Regions from separate parts of the Alteromonas sp. AWM4_230 genome, predicted to be linked through region 2. Evidence: predicted binding sites of a transcription regulator. Region 2 holds the regulator's gene; the other holds the start of a gene.
The links. The regulator FNR, encoded in region 2, switches genes on or off when oxygen is low (the NO sensors DNR and NnrR bind a similar motif). The targets are predictions, from matches to a motif close to TTGATCTAGATCAA.

Region 1: a site for FNR is predicted at 6,501-6,514, ahead of ACXACS_RS01595 (OmpW family outer membrane protein). Genes of this name have one in related genera too.

Annotation. Positions count from the first base shown of each region.
Region 1 is NZ_JBSWTB010000001.1:375,419-385,182, reverse strand. Features, by position in the region: gene fmt (methionyl-tRNA formyltransferase) at 1-751, opposite strand, end outside; gene def (peptide deformylase) at 760-1,269, opposite strand; gene ACXACS_RS01625 (LysM peptidoglycan-binding domain-containing protein) at 1,486-2,559, shown strand; gene dprA (DNA-processing protein DprA) at 2,598-3,707, shown strand; gene ACXACS_RS01615 (DUF494 family protein) at 3,709-4,185, shown strand; gene ACXACS_RS01610 (DNA topoisomerase family protein) at 4,271-4,813, shown strand; gene tsaC (L-threonylcarbamoyladenylate synthase type 1 TsaC) at 4,859-5,464, shown strand; gene hemF (oxygen-dependent coproporphyrinogen oxidase) at 5,461-6,393, shown strand; gene ACXACS_RS01595 (OmpW family outer membrane protein) at 6,628-7,308, shown strand; gene ACXACS_RS01590 (group II truncated hemoglobin) at 7,433-7,864, opposite strand; gene aroE (shikimate dehydrogenase) at 7,863-8,702, shown strand; gene ACXACS_RS01580 (gamma carbonic anhydrase family protein) at 8,699-9,241, opposite strand; gene ACXACS_RS01575 (glycosyltransferase family 2 protein) at 9,268-9,764, opposite strand, start outside.
Region 2 is NZ_JBSWTB010000001.1:2,653,447-2,663,210, reverse strand. Features, by position in the region: gene ccoN (cytochrome-c oxidase, cbb3-type subunit I) at 1-27, shown strand, start outside; gene ccoO (cytochrome-c oxidase, cbb3-type subunit II) at 43-648, shown strand; gene ACXACS_RS11485 (cbb3-type cytochrome oxidase subunit 3) at 650-811, shown strand; gene ccoP (cytochrome-c oxidase, cbb3-type subunit III) at 828-1,781, shown strand; gene ACXACS_RS11475 (hypothetical protein) at 1,835-1,993, shown strand; gene ACXACS_RS11470 (FixH family protein) at 2,012-2,491, shown strand; gene ACXACS_RS11465 (heavy metal translocating P-type ATPase) at 2,491-4,941, shown strand; gene ccoS (cbb3-type cytochrome oxidase assembly protein CcoS) at 4,943-5,173, shown strand; gene ACXACS_RS11455 (sulfite exporter TauE/SafE family protein) at 5,160-5,819, shown strand; gene fnr (fumarate/nitrate reduction transcriptional regulator Fnr) at 5,865-6,605, shown strand; gene uspE (universal stress protein UspE) at 6,892-7,815, shown strand; gene ttcA (tRNA 2-thiocytidine(32) synthetase TtcA) at 8,050-9,003, shown strand; gene ACXACS_RS11435 (patatin-like phospholipase family protein) at 9,004-9,764, shown strand, end outside.

The DNA of each region.
Region 1 (9,764 bases), 2.3 Mb from region 2:
CGGTAGCTGACCACACCTTCACATTCTGATCTTCTACCTTCATCCACGCTACCGGCCAAGGGTTGAAGGCGCGAATATTTCGTTCTATTTGCTCGGCATCGTCTGCCCAATTGATAAGCGCTTCTTCTTTAGAAAGCTTTTTCGCATAGGTAGCCAAAGAATCATCTTGTTTGGTGGGCGTATAGTTTTCAAAGTTATCGACGACTTCAACTAACGCTTGTGGCCCTAGTTCTGCAAGCTTTTCATACAAAGTGGCGCTGGTGTCTTCAGGCGTGATAGGTAATGTGGCTATGTGAAGCATATCGCCGGTATCTAAACCTTCATCCATTTGCATTATAGTTACGCCGGTTTCTGCGTCACCCGCCCATATAGCGCGCTGAATTGGAGCTGCGCCACGCCACTTTGGCAAAATAGAACCGTGGACATTAATACAACCTAGTCTAGGTGCATTAAGCACAGCAGTAGGCAATATTAGGCCATAAGCAACTACCACCATTAAATCGGCATTTAGCAAGGCTAATTCTTCTTGTGCGTCTGGCGCTTTTAACGACTGAGGTTGATACACAGGAATGGCATTTTCTTCAGCGAGCACTTTAACTGGGCTGGCTGTGAGTTTCTTACCTCGTCCAGCGGGCCTATCAGGCTGAGTGTAGACTGCAATAACCTCGTGCTCACTCTCTAGCAACGCCGATAGATGTTTAGCCGCAAAATCCGGAGTACCGGCAAAAATCACTTTTAATGGAGTCGTCACGTTATTCCCTACGCTTTTGCGGCAAGCCGCGCTTCTTTCTCAAGCTTTTTACGAATACGTTGGCGCTTAAGTGGCGATAAATAATCGATAAAAAGCTTACCTTTTAAATGATCGAGTTCGTGTTGAATACAGATAGCCAGCAGGCCTTCGGCGTCCAATTCAAAAGTGTCCCCGTTTTCATCTAACGCTTTCACCGTTATTGCTTCAGCGCGCTCAACTTTGGCGTAGTTACCCGGTACAGACAAGCAGCCTTCTTCGCTAATTGTGGAACCATCTTTACGAATAATTTCAGGGTTAATAAATACGCGAGGCTCGTTTTGATCTTCCGATACGTCCATTACAACAACTTGAACGTGGCGATTAACTTGCGTCGCTGCAAGGCCAATACCGTTCTCGTCTTTCATGGTTTCGAACATGTCCGATACCAATTGTTTAATTTCGTCGTTAACCTCTTCTACGGGTTTAGCTACCGTGCGAAGACGTTCATCAGGAAAACTTAATACGTCTAAAATTGCCATTTCTCGCTTACTTCACCTTTTCGCTGTATAAATTCATATACGATCTAATTGCCAGCACGCTTTACAGTGCTTATTAAGTTACTATTCTAACGTATATCGGGTGGTTTCGTGCAGTTTTTTGCCTAAACCCTATAAGAATACGTACTTCTGCCGATATAGTGCTATTGTCTGAAAAATCAACAATAAATGACAGTGAATAATTTGCAGGTGGTCAATTTGAAAAAGCGATTAACATACGCGCGTCGTGCAGCAATATTTATTTTTGGAGTGCTTTTGTCTTTGCCTGCGTTCGCGCTTCAATTAAAAGACACTGCGCCTGAAACCTATACGGTGAAGCGTGGCGACACCCTATGGGAAATTGCGAGTATTTTTCTAAACGAGCCTTGGCTATGGCCAGAGCTATGGCGAACGAATACGCAAATAGATAACCCTCATCTCATCTATCCCGGTGATGTCATCGTTTTAGGTTACATTGATGGTCAGCCTGTCTTAAGCGTAAAACGCGACAAGCTAGCCTACAACCTTTCACCGTCTACCGATAAGCGAATAAAGCCAAAACCTGTTGACGTCCTGTCTTGGACTACTATATCTCCTTTTGTTAGACAGCATATGTTGCTAGACGAAGACGACTATTCAACCTTACCTCGACTCCTAGGTAACCAAGACGGAAATGTAAGGTTTGCTTCAGATGACTTTGTGCTTAGCCAGCAACAATTCAGTACTGACGATCAGTACAGAGTGATTAGAAAGCACGCTACTATCAAAAACCTAGATGGAGAAACGCTGGGCATTCAGGTCACTCATATATCCAATGCTTCATTGGTAGAGAAAGACCAGTCAGACGACACCATGCTGCTGTTTATTGATGACGCCAATCAAGAAGCAAAACGTGGTGACAAATTGATGGCCGGTGGCTTTACTCATCCAGAAGGTTTCGAGCTTACGCCTGCTACCTCACAACGAGGAGCGGTCGTGGGTGATTTGCATGATCACGACTTACTTGGCAAATATGACGTTGTCATTGTTGACCTTGGTGCAATGGATGTAGCACCAGGCACAGTATTGGGGCTGTATGCTCAAGGCCCAGCCATTATTGATGAAGATAGCCCGCGTTACGTTGATGAACCCGGTGCTAAAAACGGTGGTGAGTGGTTTATCGATACGGTAGCACAACCCGCGCTCAAAGTAGGTGAAGTGATTGTTTTTAAAACATTCGATGCGGCAAGCTATGGATTAATAACACGAGCGAATAAAGGAATTAAGCGCGGCTTTATTGTTGCTAAGCCTTAGACGCTATAGGTTTCATTGTCGCTTTTAAAGGAGCGACAATGAAACAGCATACTTCTCAATCAAACAGCGAGCTATTTGCATGGATAGCACTAGCATCGGCTCAGGGCACCTCCCCTAAAATCTGGCTACAGTCCCTTGAACACTATCAACTATCTCCTGCTGATTTAGTAGGTAATGCATCATCACTTCCCGACGATGTGAAGCAGCTCGTAAATCAAATATCAAAGCCACTTATTGATGCTGCCTTCTCATGGGAACAAGCAACTGATAATAGACACATTATTTCTTATTCGTCTTCATACTACCCCCAATCGTTAAAGCAATTGGACAGTCCACCCCTAGTGCTATTTGCAACGGGGGATAGTACTTTGTTGTCGAGCCCGCAAATTGCCATTGTGGGTAGCAGAAGGGCTAGCATTCAGGGTAAGCGTATCGCCAGTGAATTTGCAGTAGGGTTGTCTAGTAATGGGGTTGCAGTAACAAGCGGTCTTGCTATGGGCATTGATAGTGCAGCGCATCAAGGCGCTTTGTGTGGTAACGCAGGGACAATCGCAGTAATGGGGACGGGGCCTGAAAAGGTCTACCCCGCGAAAAATCACAAGCTCTACGAGGAAATAAATAATGACAAAGGCGTTACCGTCACAGAGTTCTTTCCGGGGCAGGGGCCTAAGCCTTGGCACTTTCCTAGAAGAAACCGAATTATCGCAGCATTATCACTTGGAACCTTGGTGGTAGAGGCAAAAATTAAGAGTGGCACCTTGATAACTGCGAATTTGGCCGCAGATATGGGGCGAGAAGTATTCGCTGTGCCTGGTAGTATCTTTCACGCGTACTCTGAAGGCTGCCATTGGTTAATCCAACAGGGCGCCAAATTAGTAACTAATATTAACGATATTCTTGATGAAATTGGTTTTCAACCTGAGCAACTGGGCTTGGATGTAAACGAGCAAAACGAAAAAAGTGCAGCGAATAGCTTGGCAACCGATAAATTATTAGCTAGTGTGGATTATGACATCACCGCTATTGATGTTATAGCCCAGCGCAATGCCTTATCAGTATCGCAAGCAATGGCATCATTATTAGAATATGAGTTGCGTGGTTTAGTAGCCGCTGTCCCTGGTGGTTACATTAAATTGAGGGGAAAATAATATGTTCGATATCCTCATGTATCTGTTTGAAAACTTCATTCACAGTGAAACGGAAATTCGTGTTGATCAAGACGAGTTAACGGAAGAGCTTGTGCGCGCAGGTTTCCATCACGATGAGATTTATAAAGCCCTCGCATGGTTAGAAAAGCTAGCGGCTCTGCAGGAAACGGATATTAAACCGTATTTTTGTAAAGGGATTAGCACTAGCTTAAGCCGCATTTACACCCACGAAGAACAGATGCGTTTAGATGTGGAATGTCGTGGTTTTCTTATGTTCTTAGAACAGGTCAATGTACTAGATGCTTCCACACGTGAAATGGTGATAGACAGGGTTATGGAAATCGATTCCAATGAATTCTGTTTAGAAGACCTGAAGTGGGTTGTGCTAATGGTACTATTCAACGTACCTGGCAAAGAGAAAGCCTACGCGCAAATGGAAGATCTTTTGTTCGAAGAGCCAGATGGCGTTCTGCATTAATGCAGTCGTAGTCACTGATACTTAAATCTTTACTTACAAAATGCGCTGTGAAATTACAGCGCGTTAAGGCCTTAACGTCTAATACATGTCTAAAATAGACCACTCACTTTTTTCAGCGCACGAGCATGCTCTAGATGATAACTTCGGAGACTGTCCAGAGTGCGGCAAGCCCCTTCATATAAAGAACAGTAAATCAGGCCCGTTCATTGGGTGTACGGGCTACCCTGAATGCAACTTTAGTAAGCCGCTTCACGATAAACAAACCACTATTCTTAAAACCTTAGATGGTATAGCTTGCCCCGAATGTGCTTCTGACCTTGCTATAAAAAAGGGGCGGTTTGGTATGTTTATTGGCTGTACAAATTTTCCTACGTGCCATCACATAGAGCCTATTAAAGAAAAAGAAGACACCTTGGTAGATTGCCCAAAATGCAAGAAAGGGCACCTGATCTCGCGTACTAACAAATACGGTAAACAGTTTTTTGCGTGCAACCATTATCCACAATGTCGATATGTGCTAAATTTCACGCCGGTAAATGAAAGCTGCCCAGACTGCGGTTGGGGAGTATTGATAGATAAAAAGGGACAGTTACAGTGCCCTCAGCCTACTTGTGGCTTTAAAAAGTAACTATACAAAGAACTACACGAAGAACTATACGTAGAGATCAAAACCATGTCTGATACCCAAAATGGGAACGTGAATACGTTTACACCCGTTGAGGCTAATTCGTCTGAAGTAGACCCTGTTGTTGCCGCTTTTGAAGCGGGAAGTTTAATCGTTTATCCAACCGAAGCGGTAATGGGCATTGGATGTGACCCGGACAATGAAGCAGCGGTAAATGCGTTGTTAGAGATAAAACAACGACCAGTAGAAAAGGGCGTTATTTTAATAGCTGCCAATTACAGTCAGCTATTGCCCTATGTCAACGACAACGCCATACGACCACACCGACGCACCGATATTTTCTCTAGCTGGCCTGGCCCTAATACATGGCTATTACCTAAGTCGACATCGGCGCCTGTTTGGTTAACCGGCAAGCATAATAAAATAGCTGTGCGCGTAACTAATCATCCAGTAGTAGTTGAGCTGTGCAATAAGTTAGGGAAGCCACTTGTTTCTACAAGTGCTAACCTAACAGGTCAACCGCCAGCCATCACCACTGAAGAAGCAAAAGCCGTATTCGCTGATTCCGTTTTCTACGTTGACGGTTCAGTAGGCGGTGCAACTAAACCCAGTACCATTCGCGATGGTGACACGGCAGAGGTAATAAGAGCATGACGTCAGCAGAATTAGTGGACGGTAAAAACGCCGCTGAAGTAATAGAACAAGTAAAAAGCTATCTACTAGGGCTTCAGGACACCATTTGCCAAACCCTCGAGCTCGCCGATGGGAAAGGTCAGTTTGTCGAGGATAGTTGGAAGCGTGAAGAAGGCGGCGGTGGTCGCTCTCGAGTCTTAAAAAACGGTGCGGTGATTGAGCAAGGCGGCGTTAATTTTTCACACGTGTTTGGCAGCCAAATGCCTGCATCAGCAACGGCAAATCGTCCTGAGCTTGCGGGAAGAAATTTTCAAGCAATGGGCGTGTCACTTGTTATTCACCCACATAACCCGTATGTCCCAACGTCACACGCTAACGTTCGCTTTTTCATTGCGGAAAAAGAAGGTGAAGCACCTATCTGGTGGTTTGGTGGTGGTTTTGACTTAACGCCGTTTTATCCGTTCAAAGATGACGTTGTGCACTGGCATGATACCGCGAAGAAATTATGTAAGCCGTTTGGCGATGATGTTTATCCTAAGTATAAAAAGTGGTGCGACGACTACTTTTACTTAAAGCATCGCAATGAAACTCGCGGAGTGGGCGGTTTGTTCTTCGACGACCTGAATGAATGGGGCTTTGAACAGTCATTTGCGTTTATGCAGGCTGTTGGTAATGGCTTCATCGATGCTTACGTTCCTATTGTTGAACGTCGTAAGCAAACCGATTTCGGTGAAAGAGAGCGTGATTTCCAACTTTATCGCCGAGGTCGCTATGTCGAATTCAATTTAGTATTCGACCGGGGTACCCTGTTTGGATTACAAACCGGAGGGCGCACAGAGTCTATTTTAATGTCGATGCCGCCGTTAGCCCGCTGGGAGTATTGCTATACACCCGCACCGGGTAGCGCTGAAGCTAAGTTAACTGACTGGTTAAAGCCTACTGACTGGTGATCAATTAGTTAACTAAGGCTGCGCTTAAATTCTAAAGCGTACCGCCTATAACAGCACTCATCTTCAATGACTAAAAAACGCCGCATTAACATCAATGCGGCGTTTTTTTGATCTGCATCAAGTCCGAATATCATCTTTGTTTCAATGAGTTATTAAGCTTGCGCTGGATCAATGTTTCTCTTAACCAAGGGCGTAAAGTAGCGCCATCTTAGTTAAACACAAAAGAGACACATCATGCGCAAACACTTTTTATCTGCATCTGCACTTTGTCTTACACTTGCTGCACTTTCACCTTTAGCTAACGCTCATCAACAGGGCGACTGGATTGTTCGTGGCGGTCTTACTACCGTTGCTCCTGACGAATCGACTTCTAACATCGTAGCGGGTGGAACTGATCTTGGCGTGGCCCTTAATATCGATAACGATACTCAGTTAGGTTTAAATGTAGCGTACTTTATTACTGACAATATTAATATTGAGCTGCTTGCCGCAACGCCCTTTAAGCACGACGTTAATTTTTCTGTTGCTGATCCCTTAGGGACGGGTAATCAGCTTGGTGAAGTCACACATCTTCCACCTACGCTTACCGCAAACTACTATTTTAATGATGCCAGCTCTGCATTTCAGCCGTACATTGGTGCTGGTATCAACTATACCTTTATCTTTGATGAAGAGTTTACAGGTGCGAATGAAACAGCTGGCTTAAGCGACCTATCCCTTGATAATTCATTTGGTGTATCAGCTCAGGTGGGAATGGATTACCAAATTGATACCAAATGGCACGTCAATGCATCGGTTCGATTCATTGATATAGATACAGAAGCCACCTTTAAAGTGGGAGATGCTGCTGGAAAGGTAAGTGATATTGAAATAGACCCTTGGGTGTATACCTTATCGGTGGGTTACACATTCTAATTATTAGTTTCACGCCTTATTAACTATGAGGCTTTCACAATTGCACTACTTTATGCGCCATAAAGAGCGTAGACAGTAACAGGGGAGTTGCGCGTTAAAAGGTTAATCCTTTCAACGCGCTTTTTTATTTTGTATTCACCATGTGATTGGCGAGTTGATCAAGTGCGTCTATCAACTTTTGAGCTAACGCGATATCTTCTACCGTTTTAAACATGGCTTTTCGCATACAATACATCCACTGTGCTTTTAACTCTGGAGTTACTGTGTAGGGAAGGTGGCGTGCACGCAAACGGGGGTGTCCAAATTGCTGCTGATAATCATCAGGACCACCCAGCCATAAACTCAAATATAAAAAGAATACATGACGAATTCTGTCTAATGGCTGAGGGTGAATAGCAAGTAGTTCATTTGCTAATGGGTCGGTCTCCATAATGTCGTAAAAGGTATTTGCTAATTCCCGCACTTTCTCCTCTCCACCTATACGTTCATATGGTGTACTCTGCGAAGCACGATTATCGTTTTTCTTCTTTATATTAAATAAGTCTCGTATTCCCATGAAAAAATTCGCTGTATTCGGAAATCCTATTGCACAGAGTTTATCACCAACTATCCATCAAATGTTTGCTGAACAAGTGGGAGAAAAGATTTCTTATGAAAAGATACTTGCGCCAGTAGACGGTTTTGTAGATGCCGCCAACGCGTTTTTAGCTCAGGAAGGCGCTGTAGGTTGTAACGTCACCATGCCTTTTAAGCTTGATGCATTCAACTTGGCAAAGGTAGATGACCAAGCAGCCAAAGATGCACAAGCTGTTAATACGCTAATGAATGGTGACAGCGGTGAAATATGGGGATTCAACACTGATGGTGTAGGGCTGGTAAACGACTTGCTTAACAGCGGTGTGGAAATTAAGGGTAAGCGCGTGTTGCTTATTGGTGCCGGCGGCGCAGCCCGTGGTGTTATTTCTCCGTTATTAAAAGCGGGTGCTGCTTCACTAATTATTGCGAACAGAACGAAAGCAAAAGCTGAGGAAGTCGCAAGCGCTGCGTCTAACGCTAAAGTGCAGGTGGTGTCCCTAGAAGATATCGCAACGATAGCACCTCATATTATTATCAATTCAACAGCTGCTAGTCTAAGCAACGAGTTGCCGTGTAGTTTAACTGATGGTGTTTTACAACACTGTGAAGTGGTGTACGACATGGTATATAAAAACTCGCCCACGCGGTTTATGAGAGATGCGGCCGAGCTTGGTGTCAAAACGCAAATAGATGGGTTAGGGATGCTGGTTGAGCAAGCGGCAGAAGCTTTCTATATATGGACACAAAAGCGCCCCGATACCTCGGACATTGTGAAACAGGTTAGAGATATTGTTGAGCAAAGTGAGAAGCGAAACTAGTTCGCTTCTTCTAGGTACTCATCTTTTAATACCACATAGTTTACGGCAGACTGTTTTAGAAATGCCATTTCAGCGTCGTTGAGTGGCCTTTTCTTTTGCATGGGGTTTCCTACATAAAGAAATCCGCTCTCTAATCTTTTGTTTGGCGGTACTAATGTACCTGCGCCAATGAGCACATCGTCTTCAACAACAACACCATCCATTACAATAGCGCCCATACCGACCAGAATACGATCACCTAATTGGCAGCCATGCAGCATACATTTGTGCCCAACGGTAACGTCGTCACCAATAATAAGTGGAAATCCATCAGGGTTTTTCTCTGATTTACGTGTAACGTGCAAAACACTGCCGTCTTGTATATTACTGCGAGCGCCAATACGAATCTTGTTCACGTCACCGCGTGCAGCAACCAATGGCCAAATACTGGCATCATCTTTTAATACTACATCACCGACTATCCTTGCCGAGTCATCAATATAGACATTCTTTCCTAAAGTAGGTGAGACACCTTTGAAACTATCAATTGGTTTATGCATTAGAGCAACTCTTGTTTATTACCGTTTTACTGTGATGATTCTTCTATTCCTACACGTGCCTTTATTACTTTATTCTTCTTTGTATCTTCACGTATTGCTTTGCTTCTCTGTAGCATTTCTGGCGTAACATATCCGCGTTTATGGTCAAGGTGTATGCACACAGCGGAATAACGTATGCGTTTAGCTTTTAGGCCATAGTTAACTAATCGATCGCCAAATTCGCAATCTTGACCACCATATTGCATAGTTTCCTCAAAACCGTTTACTGCCAGAATGTGCTCTTTGTAACATGAAGCGCTATGACCATTCCAAGTGGGGCGAGCCGGGCTTATCTTATTTAAGAACTCTGCCCAGGCGCCTCTTGCAGTGAGTTTCATCGTTTTATGCGTCTTTTTTAAACCTTTACTAACTAACCAATCCACATTGAATGCTCGCTGACTTACGATATCCTCACGTGTGATTGCTTTACTTACACTCATGGGTAATTTGAAATACCCACCAGAAAGATAGGTATTTTTCTCTG
Region 2 (9,764 bases):
GCAGATCCAGCGACTCAGCCAGCGTAGTAAAGGAGACGAATAATGAAAAACGCACATGAGTTAATTGAAAAAAACGTCGGTCTGTTAACGGTATTAATCCTTATCGCTATCAGCTTCGGTGCCATGGTTCAAATTACGCCGTTGATGTTTCAACAGCAAGTAATGGAACCAGTAACAGGCCTACGTCCATATACAGCGCTTGAACTTGAAGGTCGTGACATCTACATCCGTGAAGGTTGTGTAGGGTGTCACAGCCAGATGATTCGTCCATTCCGCGCAGAAACAGAGCGTTATGGTCACTACAGCGTTGCCGGTGAGTCAGTATGGGAGCACCCTTTCCTTTGGGGTTCTAAGCGTACTGGTCCTGACCTAGCACGTGTTGGTGGTCGTTACAGCGACGAATGGCACCGAGTTCACCTGCTTAATCCTCGTAACGTAGTACCAGAGTCGAACATGCCAGGTTTCCCTTGGCTTGCGGAAAACACGCTTAATGGCGAGTTAACAGCTGAAAAAATGGAAGTATTCCGTGGATTTGGTGTTCCGTATACCGACGAAGATATTGCGGGTGCGAAAGCGGCAGTACAGGGTAAAACGGAAATGCAAGCCCTTATTGCTTATCTACAGTCTCTTGGCACACATTTGAAATAATATGGACCAGGGAATTGTAGGCAGCATTTTTACTGTCATCGTCTTTGTAAGCTTCATCGGCGTCGTGTGGTGGGCGTTTAGCGGCCGCAACAAGAAGAAATTCGATGAAGCAGCAAACTTACCGTTTGCAGACGAAGAAAAAGAAAAATCAAAAGAAGATTAGCAGGAGTCTCGAACTCATGAGTATGTTTTGGACAATTTGGATTTCAGTGATAACCCTAGGGTTGATCATTGGTTGCTACTTCCTTCTTCGCTGGTGCCTGTCTAACAAGACTGGCGTCGCTGAAGGTGAGTCAATGGGTCACGAATTTGATGGAATTGAGGAGTTAAATAACCAACTACCTCGCTGGTGGACAATTATGTTCTACATGACCATCGTTTGGGGCTTTATATACCTAGCGCTTTATCCTGGCCTAGGTGCGTATGAAGGTATTTGGGGTTGGAAGAGTTCTAACCAAAATATCCAGTCGCTAGAAGAGTCTGCTCAAGCGCGTATTGACGCTAAAGAGCAAGGCTACCTAGTAGAATATGACCGTGAACTAGATTTCGCTGCCGAGAAGTTCGACCCGATCTTCGAAGCGTATGCACAAGTTCCCGTTGAAGAACTGGCGAAAGACCCAGAAGCAAACAAAGTAGGTCAGCGTTTATTCCTACAGAATTGCTCTCAGTGTCACGGTTCAGATGCACGTGGTCAAAATGGCGGCTTCCCTAACCTAACGGACAACGACTGGTTGTACGGTGGTTCAGGTGCGAAAATCGTTGAAACTCTTACGCTTGGTCGTAAAGCAGCTATGCCAGCATGGCTAGATGCTATGGGTGAAGACGGTATCGAAGAAGTGGTTAACTACGTACTTAGTTTAAGCGGTCGCGATGTGGACCCTCAGCTTGCAGAAGCAGGTAAAGCACGTTTCGCAGCGTGTGCGGCTTGTCACGGTATGGACGGTAAAGGTAACCAAGCACTTGGTGCACCAAACCTTACCGACAACATCTGGCTTTACGGCGGCAGCCACAGAGCAGTAACAGAAACGCTAACTTACGGTCGTAACGGTGTAATGCCTTCATTCAAGAAAACCTTGGGTGATGACAAAATTCACGTTGTTGCAGCGTATGTATACAGCCTTTCAAATGATTAATGATTTAAATCATTAAATATCTTAAAAAGCCTCGTTACTACGGGGCTTTTTTTATGAGAAAATACAGCCATATAGACAGTGTCATTACGTACAAATTTACAGCGCTGTCGATGCAAATTACCTACACCATATTTATTGTTATTATGCAGTTCGAATACATTTGTTCACGAGTAATAATAGATATGTTGTTAGCGACCTTGCTAGTGAAGTAAATACGAGAAAAGATTTCGATGAATAGACCCTGGTATAAAGAATTCTGGCCCTGGTTTTTAATTGCGGTTCCTATTATTACCCTGATCATGGGTGGCGTGTTGTTAAACCTTGCTATTTCTACTGAAGATAGCCTTGTTGTAGACGATTACTACAAAGAAGGTAAAGCAATTAATGCACGTCTAGACAAAGAGGCAATCGCCCGCCGTTTAAATATTACTACCGATTTAACCATTGAAGATGGCAGCATAGCGCTGCAATTTCACTCGGGCATTCCTCAAGAAGGTAATGCCGTTAAATTGAGCTTTTATCACGTAACGCTTGAAGAGCGTGATGTCAGCGTTTTACTAAGTCGAGATGCCAACGGTATTTATCGCGGTTTTATTGAAGAAAACCTAGACGGTAAATGGCGCATATCGCTCACACCTATTGATGATAGCTGGAAAATTCAAAACACCGTCTATCTACCCCATTCTGGAAAAATGAAGTTCAATCCATAATGGCCAATCACGATTGTTACCATTGTGGGCTTCCTGTGGCAGCCGCAGACGATGGGAAGTTCACTACTGTCATATTGGGGCAACAACGCGACATGTGTTGCCCTGGCTGCTTAGCCGTGGCAGAAGCTATTGTTAATAATGGTTTAGAAGACTATTACCAGTTTAGAACAGAACCTGCCCAAAAGTCTGACGATGGGATTTTGGAAACCTTAGATAAACTCAAGGTGTACGACGACCCTTCCCTTCAGGAAGAGTTCGTGTTTGAAGAAGGGCAAGATAAGCAAATTCAGCTAACCCTTGAGGGTATTACATGCGCTGCCTGTGGCTGGCTTATTGAAAAGCAATTATCGAAAGTTGAAGGTATCAAGCAAGTAGCTGTAAATGTTCAAGAGCGTCGGGCTTTAGTTACTTGGTCACCTTTTCAAATTAAGCTTAGCCAAATTCTATCTACGCTAAAACGCATTGGTTATATTGGGTCGCCATTTCACCCAGATGAACACGAAGCCAGCTATAAACGCGAGCAAAAAACCTTTCTGAAAAAGCTTGGCCTAGCAGGCATTATGACCATGCAGGTTATGATGCTGATGACTGGGCTGTATTTTGATTGGTTTGGCGCTATTGAATTAGAGACCCGACAGTATTTTTACTGGGTTGCCCTTACGCTAACTACACCTGTAGTACTGTACTCAGGCAGTACCTTTTATGTGGGCGCCGCCAAAGCGCTAAGCGCTAAAACGGTTAATATGGATGTGCCCGTTACGCTCGCCATATTCGGTACCTACATAGCCGGTATTCGCTCTACTGTATTAGAGCAAGGTGAAGTGTATTTTGAATCCATTTGTATGTTCATTTTCTTGCTATTGCTCAGCAGATTCTTAGAACACCGTAGTCGTCACAGAGCAGCTCAGATTTCTGCCAATATGATGCAGTATGTACCTGTTTCAGCGACTAAATTAATGCCAGATGGCAGTGTTACTGAATGCTTAGCAAAGCAATTAAAAGTGAACGATGTAGTACTAGTTAAGCCCGGTGAGACAATTCCCATTGATGGGCTGGTAACAGAAGGTAACGCTGCGGTTGATGAGTCTATGCTAACGGGTGAATTTAACCCAGTACGAAAGTCAGATAACAGCACTGTATATGGCGGTACCGTATGTCAGGACGGCAGCCTTACCATTACGGTTACGCAGACTCTTAAAAATGCGCTGGTAAATCAAATTGTGAGGCTTCAAGCAAGCGCGATGGCGAGCAAACCTAAGGCTGCGCAGTTAGCTGATAATTTTTCTCGATATTTTGTTACGGCAGTACTGCTAATTTCAGTATTAACCTACGCGTTTTGGGCCTATAACGGCAGTGATGATGCATTTTGGATCACCATTTCCGTGCTGGTAGCAACCTGCCCTTGCGCCTTAGGATTAGCCACGCCATCAGCGCTAACCTGTGCTATGGCGAAATTAAACAAAAAAGGTATTTTGCTAAAGCGAGCCGATGCTCTTGAGCAAATCACTGGCATTGACACTATCGCGCTCGACAAAACCGGTACGCTTACACAAGGTAAGTTCACTATTTCAAACGCTTGGTACGCTGACGGCGTAGACAGCGACAGTGCGCTATCAATTGCCCGCGCACTAGAATCTCGCTCTGAGCACCCTATTGCTAAAGCCTTTAGCGACAAAAAAGCCTTTAGCGGTGATAAGGCCTTTATCGGTGATAAAACGTCAAGCGGCAACACCGTACACAAAGTGACAAATTTCACGGTCACGCCAGGAGGCGGAATTAGCGGTGAAATTAATGACACGCTATTCTCCATGGGCTCAGCAGCGTTCAGTGTTCACGAATCACAGCAATCATTTATCGAGCGCTATCCCTCGGCTAACGTATTTCTTACTGTCAAAGGCCGTATTATGGCGGCTTTTGAAGTTCGTGACTCACTGCGTGACGATACCCAAGAAACCCTCGATATATTGGCAAAAAGTCATACCCTCGCTGTACTAAGCGGCGATACACAGCAAAACGTTGACTCTCTTACTAAATCTTTACCAATATCTGCCGCTAAAGGGGGCCTTACCCCAGAGCAGAAATATGAAGCGGTTCAAGCTATGCAGCAATCTGGCTCAAAGGTTATGATGATGGGCGATGGTATTAATGACGCCCCTGTTCTTGCAAGTGCTGATGTAGCGATAGCGGTAGGTAATGCCACAGATGTTGCGAAAACTGCAGCCGACGTGATTTTGCTTGGCGATCAGTTGCTTTCTGTGCCAGAACTCATCCGAACTGCGCATCAAGTGAAGCAAAAAATAAGACAAAATATTGGTTGGTCGGTAGGTTACAACGTTTTGATCTTACCTTTCGCCGTATCTGGCCTACTTTCGCCGTGGATGGCGGTTGTTGGCATGTCATTAAGCAGTATCATAGTAGTGACAAACTCTACGCGACTTCTGGGCAAATAGTATGAGCATTATTTACGTTTTAATTCCAATCGCCATCATTATAGTAGCCGTCGCTATCGTAATATTCTTCTGGGCGGTTAAAACTAATCAGTTTGAAGATTTAGACCGTCAAGGTTACAGCATACTGTTTGACGATGACCTTCCGCCAGAAGAAAAAAAGCTCGCTGAACAACGCAAGCAACTTCAGAATACTAAAGTAGAGAAAAACCAAGGGCAGCATGGAGGGGATTAATTACTTCTCAGCTTTTCTTATCGGCTTAGCGGGCGGTGTTCACTGCGTGGGTATGTGCGGCGGTATAGTGGCAGCGCTAAGAATGGTGTCACCAAAAGGTGCTTCAGCAGTGCCTTACGCCCTAGCCTATAACATGGGGCGCATAGCTAGCTACACCATTGCTGGCGCACTGACCGGCGCACTTGGCAAAATTGCAGCAGACTATATTCCTCTGGCCAACTATGCCCTGTCTTTACTCAGCGGTATTATGTTGCTGTTGTTGGCCTGTTATTTAGGCAAATGGTGGACAGGGTTAACGGTGTTAGAAAACGCAGGCAAAGGTTTATTTTCTAAACTGCAGCCGTTATCTAAGCGTTTTTTACCTTTTAAAACCCCTTTTAGTGCTATTCCTTATGGGTTTATTTGGGGCTGGCTGCCTTGTGGATTAGTGTATTCAACACTTACTTGGTCTTTAGCGTCGGGGAATGCATTGCAGGGCGCTGCCATCATGTTTTTCTTCGGTTTAGGTACTTTGCCAACGCTACTCGCAGCAAGTGCAGGCAGTCAGTATATTGTTAGCAGTTTTCAAAACAATAACGTTAGACAAATAATTGCCGTAATAATGGCCATTTATGCAGCTTATCTTATTCATGGCGCAATCGTTTAAAAATGGGTGTATCATTATTGGGTAATCTTCAAAAGAGCATGTATTATGAGCAAAGGAAGCCAATTTTCTATTCACTGTCAAAACTGTAGCTTCAGTCACTTGTGTTTACCGGTGGCGCTGAACAAAACAGAAATCGAGTCTCTTGACGATATAATTGAGCGCAAAAAGCCGCTTCACAAAGGTGATACGCTCATTCAAACTGGCGATAAATTTCATTCGCTTTTTGCCGTAAGAACGGGTTCTTTTAAGTCATTTGTAACTAATCAAGATGGTGAAGAGCAAATCACTGGCTTCCACTTCCCTGGTGATATTATTGGATTCGATGCCCTGCGCGAAAGTAAGCATCAAAGTTACACCTCAGCGCTAGAAACCGCCATGGTATGTGAACTGCCATATGAAACCCTTGATGAAATGTCGGTTCAATTTCCTAAGCTACGCCATCAGATCATGAGCTTTATGAGCGCAGAAATTAAACAAGATCACGACATGATCATGCTTTTAAACAAGCGTACTGCCGAAGAGCGTTTGCTATATTTTATATCGCACCTATCTCAGCGCTTTGAAGAGCGCGGCTTCTCGCACAGAGAATTTCACCTAACTATGACCCGAAACGAAATCGGCAACTACTTAGGCTTAACGATAGAAACCATTAGTCGTCTATTAAGCCGTTTTCAGAAAGAAAACATTATCAAAGTAGACGGTAAATTGATCTCTATTTTGGATTTTGATCGGTTAAATACCAAGTTGGAGGCGTTAAATGGCCCTAGCGTAGTCTGTAACGGTTAATTTATTCTTCTGTTATCTTGAGCGCGCTTCATGCGCGCTTTTTAGTTTTAAGCTTTATAATTTCACTGTATCCCCTCATAAGTCACACCATATCCATTGAGCATGTAAAGCACCTTTGTTGTTCAATGAAGCCTTTTTACTTATCAACGAACTGTTAACGCTTGATCCAAAACAACTTACGTTTTTCAAAATGTGGTTTATAGTTAATGTAACTGGTTTATATAAACTGTTTTGAAACAATTTCGATGTCGACAGCCATACAAAGCTTTGTAGTTGAGGAGACGTTATGATTGAGTGTAAACGAATTCTTGCCGTGGTGGACGCGGAGCGCGACAACCAGCCTGCCCTAAGCCGTGCCTATGAACTTGCGTCAAAAACCGGCGCCACGGTTACCGCTATGATGGTGGTATATGATTTGTCTTACGATATGACAACCATGCTTAGCCCCGACGAACGTGAATCAATGCGCGATGCCGTTACAAAAGAGCACGCCAAATGGTTATCTGCCCAGCTAAAAGAACAAGGCTTTTCAGAGACCGATATTGTGGTTGAGTGGAACAACCGTGCTTATGAATCGATTATTTATTACGCCCTTAATAACCAAATCGACTTAGTAGTAAAAGCTACTAAAAAACATGACGACCTTGCCTCAGTAATCTTTACCCCTACAGACTGGCATCTAATGCGCAAGTGCCCACGCCCTGTCCTGCTCGTTAAAGAACACGACTGGCCAGAAGGCGGTGAAATTATAGCTGCAGTAAACGTAGGCAGTGAAGATGATGAGCATGCTGCACTAAACGACAAGCTTACGATAATCGCTAACGATTATGCCTCTTTGCTGAAAGGTAACGTTAATTTGGTGAATAGCTACCCTACAACTCCACTTAACATCGCCATTGAAGTACCAGAGTTTGACCCTGATACGTATCACGATGCGGTAAAAAATCATCACATGAAAGAAATGCGTAGTCACGCGCTGAAATATGGTATTCCAGAAAATAAATGTGTGGTGAAAGAAGGCTTGCCTGAAAAAGTTATCCCGCAAGTGGCTAAAACACTCGATGCCGAGTTAGTTGTAATAGGCACCGTGGGACGGGTTGGTATTTCGGCGGCGCTTATTGGCAATACTGCCGAGCACGTTATTGATGAACTAAATTGTGACGTACTTGCGATTAAGCCAGATGGGTTTGAATCACCGATAACCGTGTAGTTAACGACTTAATTGCGCTTAAATACCAAGACACTTGGTGGCGACAAATGGCGAATCGGCGATGGGCGTTTTTCATGAAAAAAACTGCGCATTTAGCGGTTAATTCCGAGAGTTAATCATACACGCTTAAATCAGTACTTAACGCTTCTCGATAAATTTAACAACACAGCCATAGTCTCGAAAAGGCGCTTTAATGTATAATGGCGCCTTTATCACAAACCAAGCTAGTTAATTATGAGTTTAGGCACAAGCAGTGCTGATGCGCCGACGTTAAACGCCGCGCAAAGTAAGCAAAAGTACAACTTCAACAAACTTCAGAAACGACTTCGTCGCAACGTGGGTAAGGCCATTGGCGATTTCGGTATGATTGAAAACAACGACAAGGTTATGGTGTGTTTATCGGGCGGTAAAGACAGCTATACCATGCTTGATATTTTATTGTTTTTAAAGAAGATTGCGCCTATTCATTTTGATATTATTGCGGTAAATCTTGACCAGAAGCAACCCGGTTTTCCTGAACATATCTTGCCCGAGTATTTAGACAGCATTGGCGTCGATTACAAGATTGTAGAAGAAGACACCTACTCTATTGTTAAAGACAAGATTCCTGAAGGGAAAACGACCTGTTCACTTTGCTCTCGTTTGCGCCGTGGTATTTTATATCGCACAGCGAAAGAACTAGGCGCGACGAAAATTGCATTAGGTCACCACCGTGACGACATGCTAGAAACGTTTTTCCTGAATATGTTTCACGGTGGTAAGCTGAAATCTATGCCGCCAAAACTGGTTAGCGATAACGGCGAGCATATTGTCATTCGTCCACTGGCCTACTGCAGCGAAAAAGACATTGAAAAATATTCTCAAGCCGCTGAGTTCCCAATTATTCCTTGTAACCTGTGTGGTTCACAAGAAAATCTTCAGCGCCAGAACATAAAAGCAATGCTTCAAGACTGGAACCGCCGCTTCCCAGGTCGTATTGAATCAATGTTCCGTGCGCTTCAAAACGTGGCCCCTTCACATCTTGTAGATAGTAATCTTTATGATTTTAAATCTATCGTCACTCAAGATGGCCCCGTTGCAGATGGTGATATAGGATTTGATGAACCTTCTTTTGCTACAGAAAATAGCGCAGATCTCAGTGATGAAGACAATGCTATCGAAGTAGTAAATATTATGGAACCAAAGTAAATGAAAATTGGACTGGCGTTAGGTGCCGGTGCCGCAAGGGGCTGGACACACATTGGTATAATTGAAGCATTGGAAAAGCTTGGCGTTAAAATCGACGTTGTTGCTGGTTGCTCTATTGGCGCCTACGTTGGTGCTGCCTACGCAAGTGGTAAGCTAGAAGGTTTAAAAGAATGGGCCTGTTCACTTAGCGACTGGCAGGTACTTGCTCTTATGGGTGTTGGATTAAGACGTGGCGGTATTGCCAGCGGACAAAAAGTTTTCGACAAACTTGCTAGCGAGTTTTGTGAATCTACCTATGAAGATATGCTTAAACCTTTTGCGGCTGTGGCAACTGACCTATATACCGGACGTGAAGTGGTATTTAATTCAGGACCTATTGGCGATACCATTCAAGCGTCATGCGCTATTCCAGCGCTCTTTGCCCCCGTTGCTCATGGCGATCGCTGGCTAGTGGATGGCGCTGTTGTGAACCCTGTACCGGTGAACTTGTGTCGCCAATTAGGGGCTGATTTTGTGATTGCGGTTAATCTTAACGCCGATTTTCGCCCGCTTCGGTTGGAAAAGTTAAGGCAAGACCACGAAGAAAACCAACGTAAAACCGAAGACTTTTTTACTAAAAGCCAAAACGTATTGCGCCAATGGTTTTCTCCAGACAGTAAAGATGACAAAACGTCAGACGAAAATGAAGAGCAGCTTCAAGTCAATGCTTCTGAAGATGTGAATACCGAAGAAAGCATAGCCTCTGATGTTATTGAAAAAGT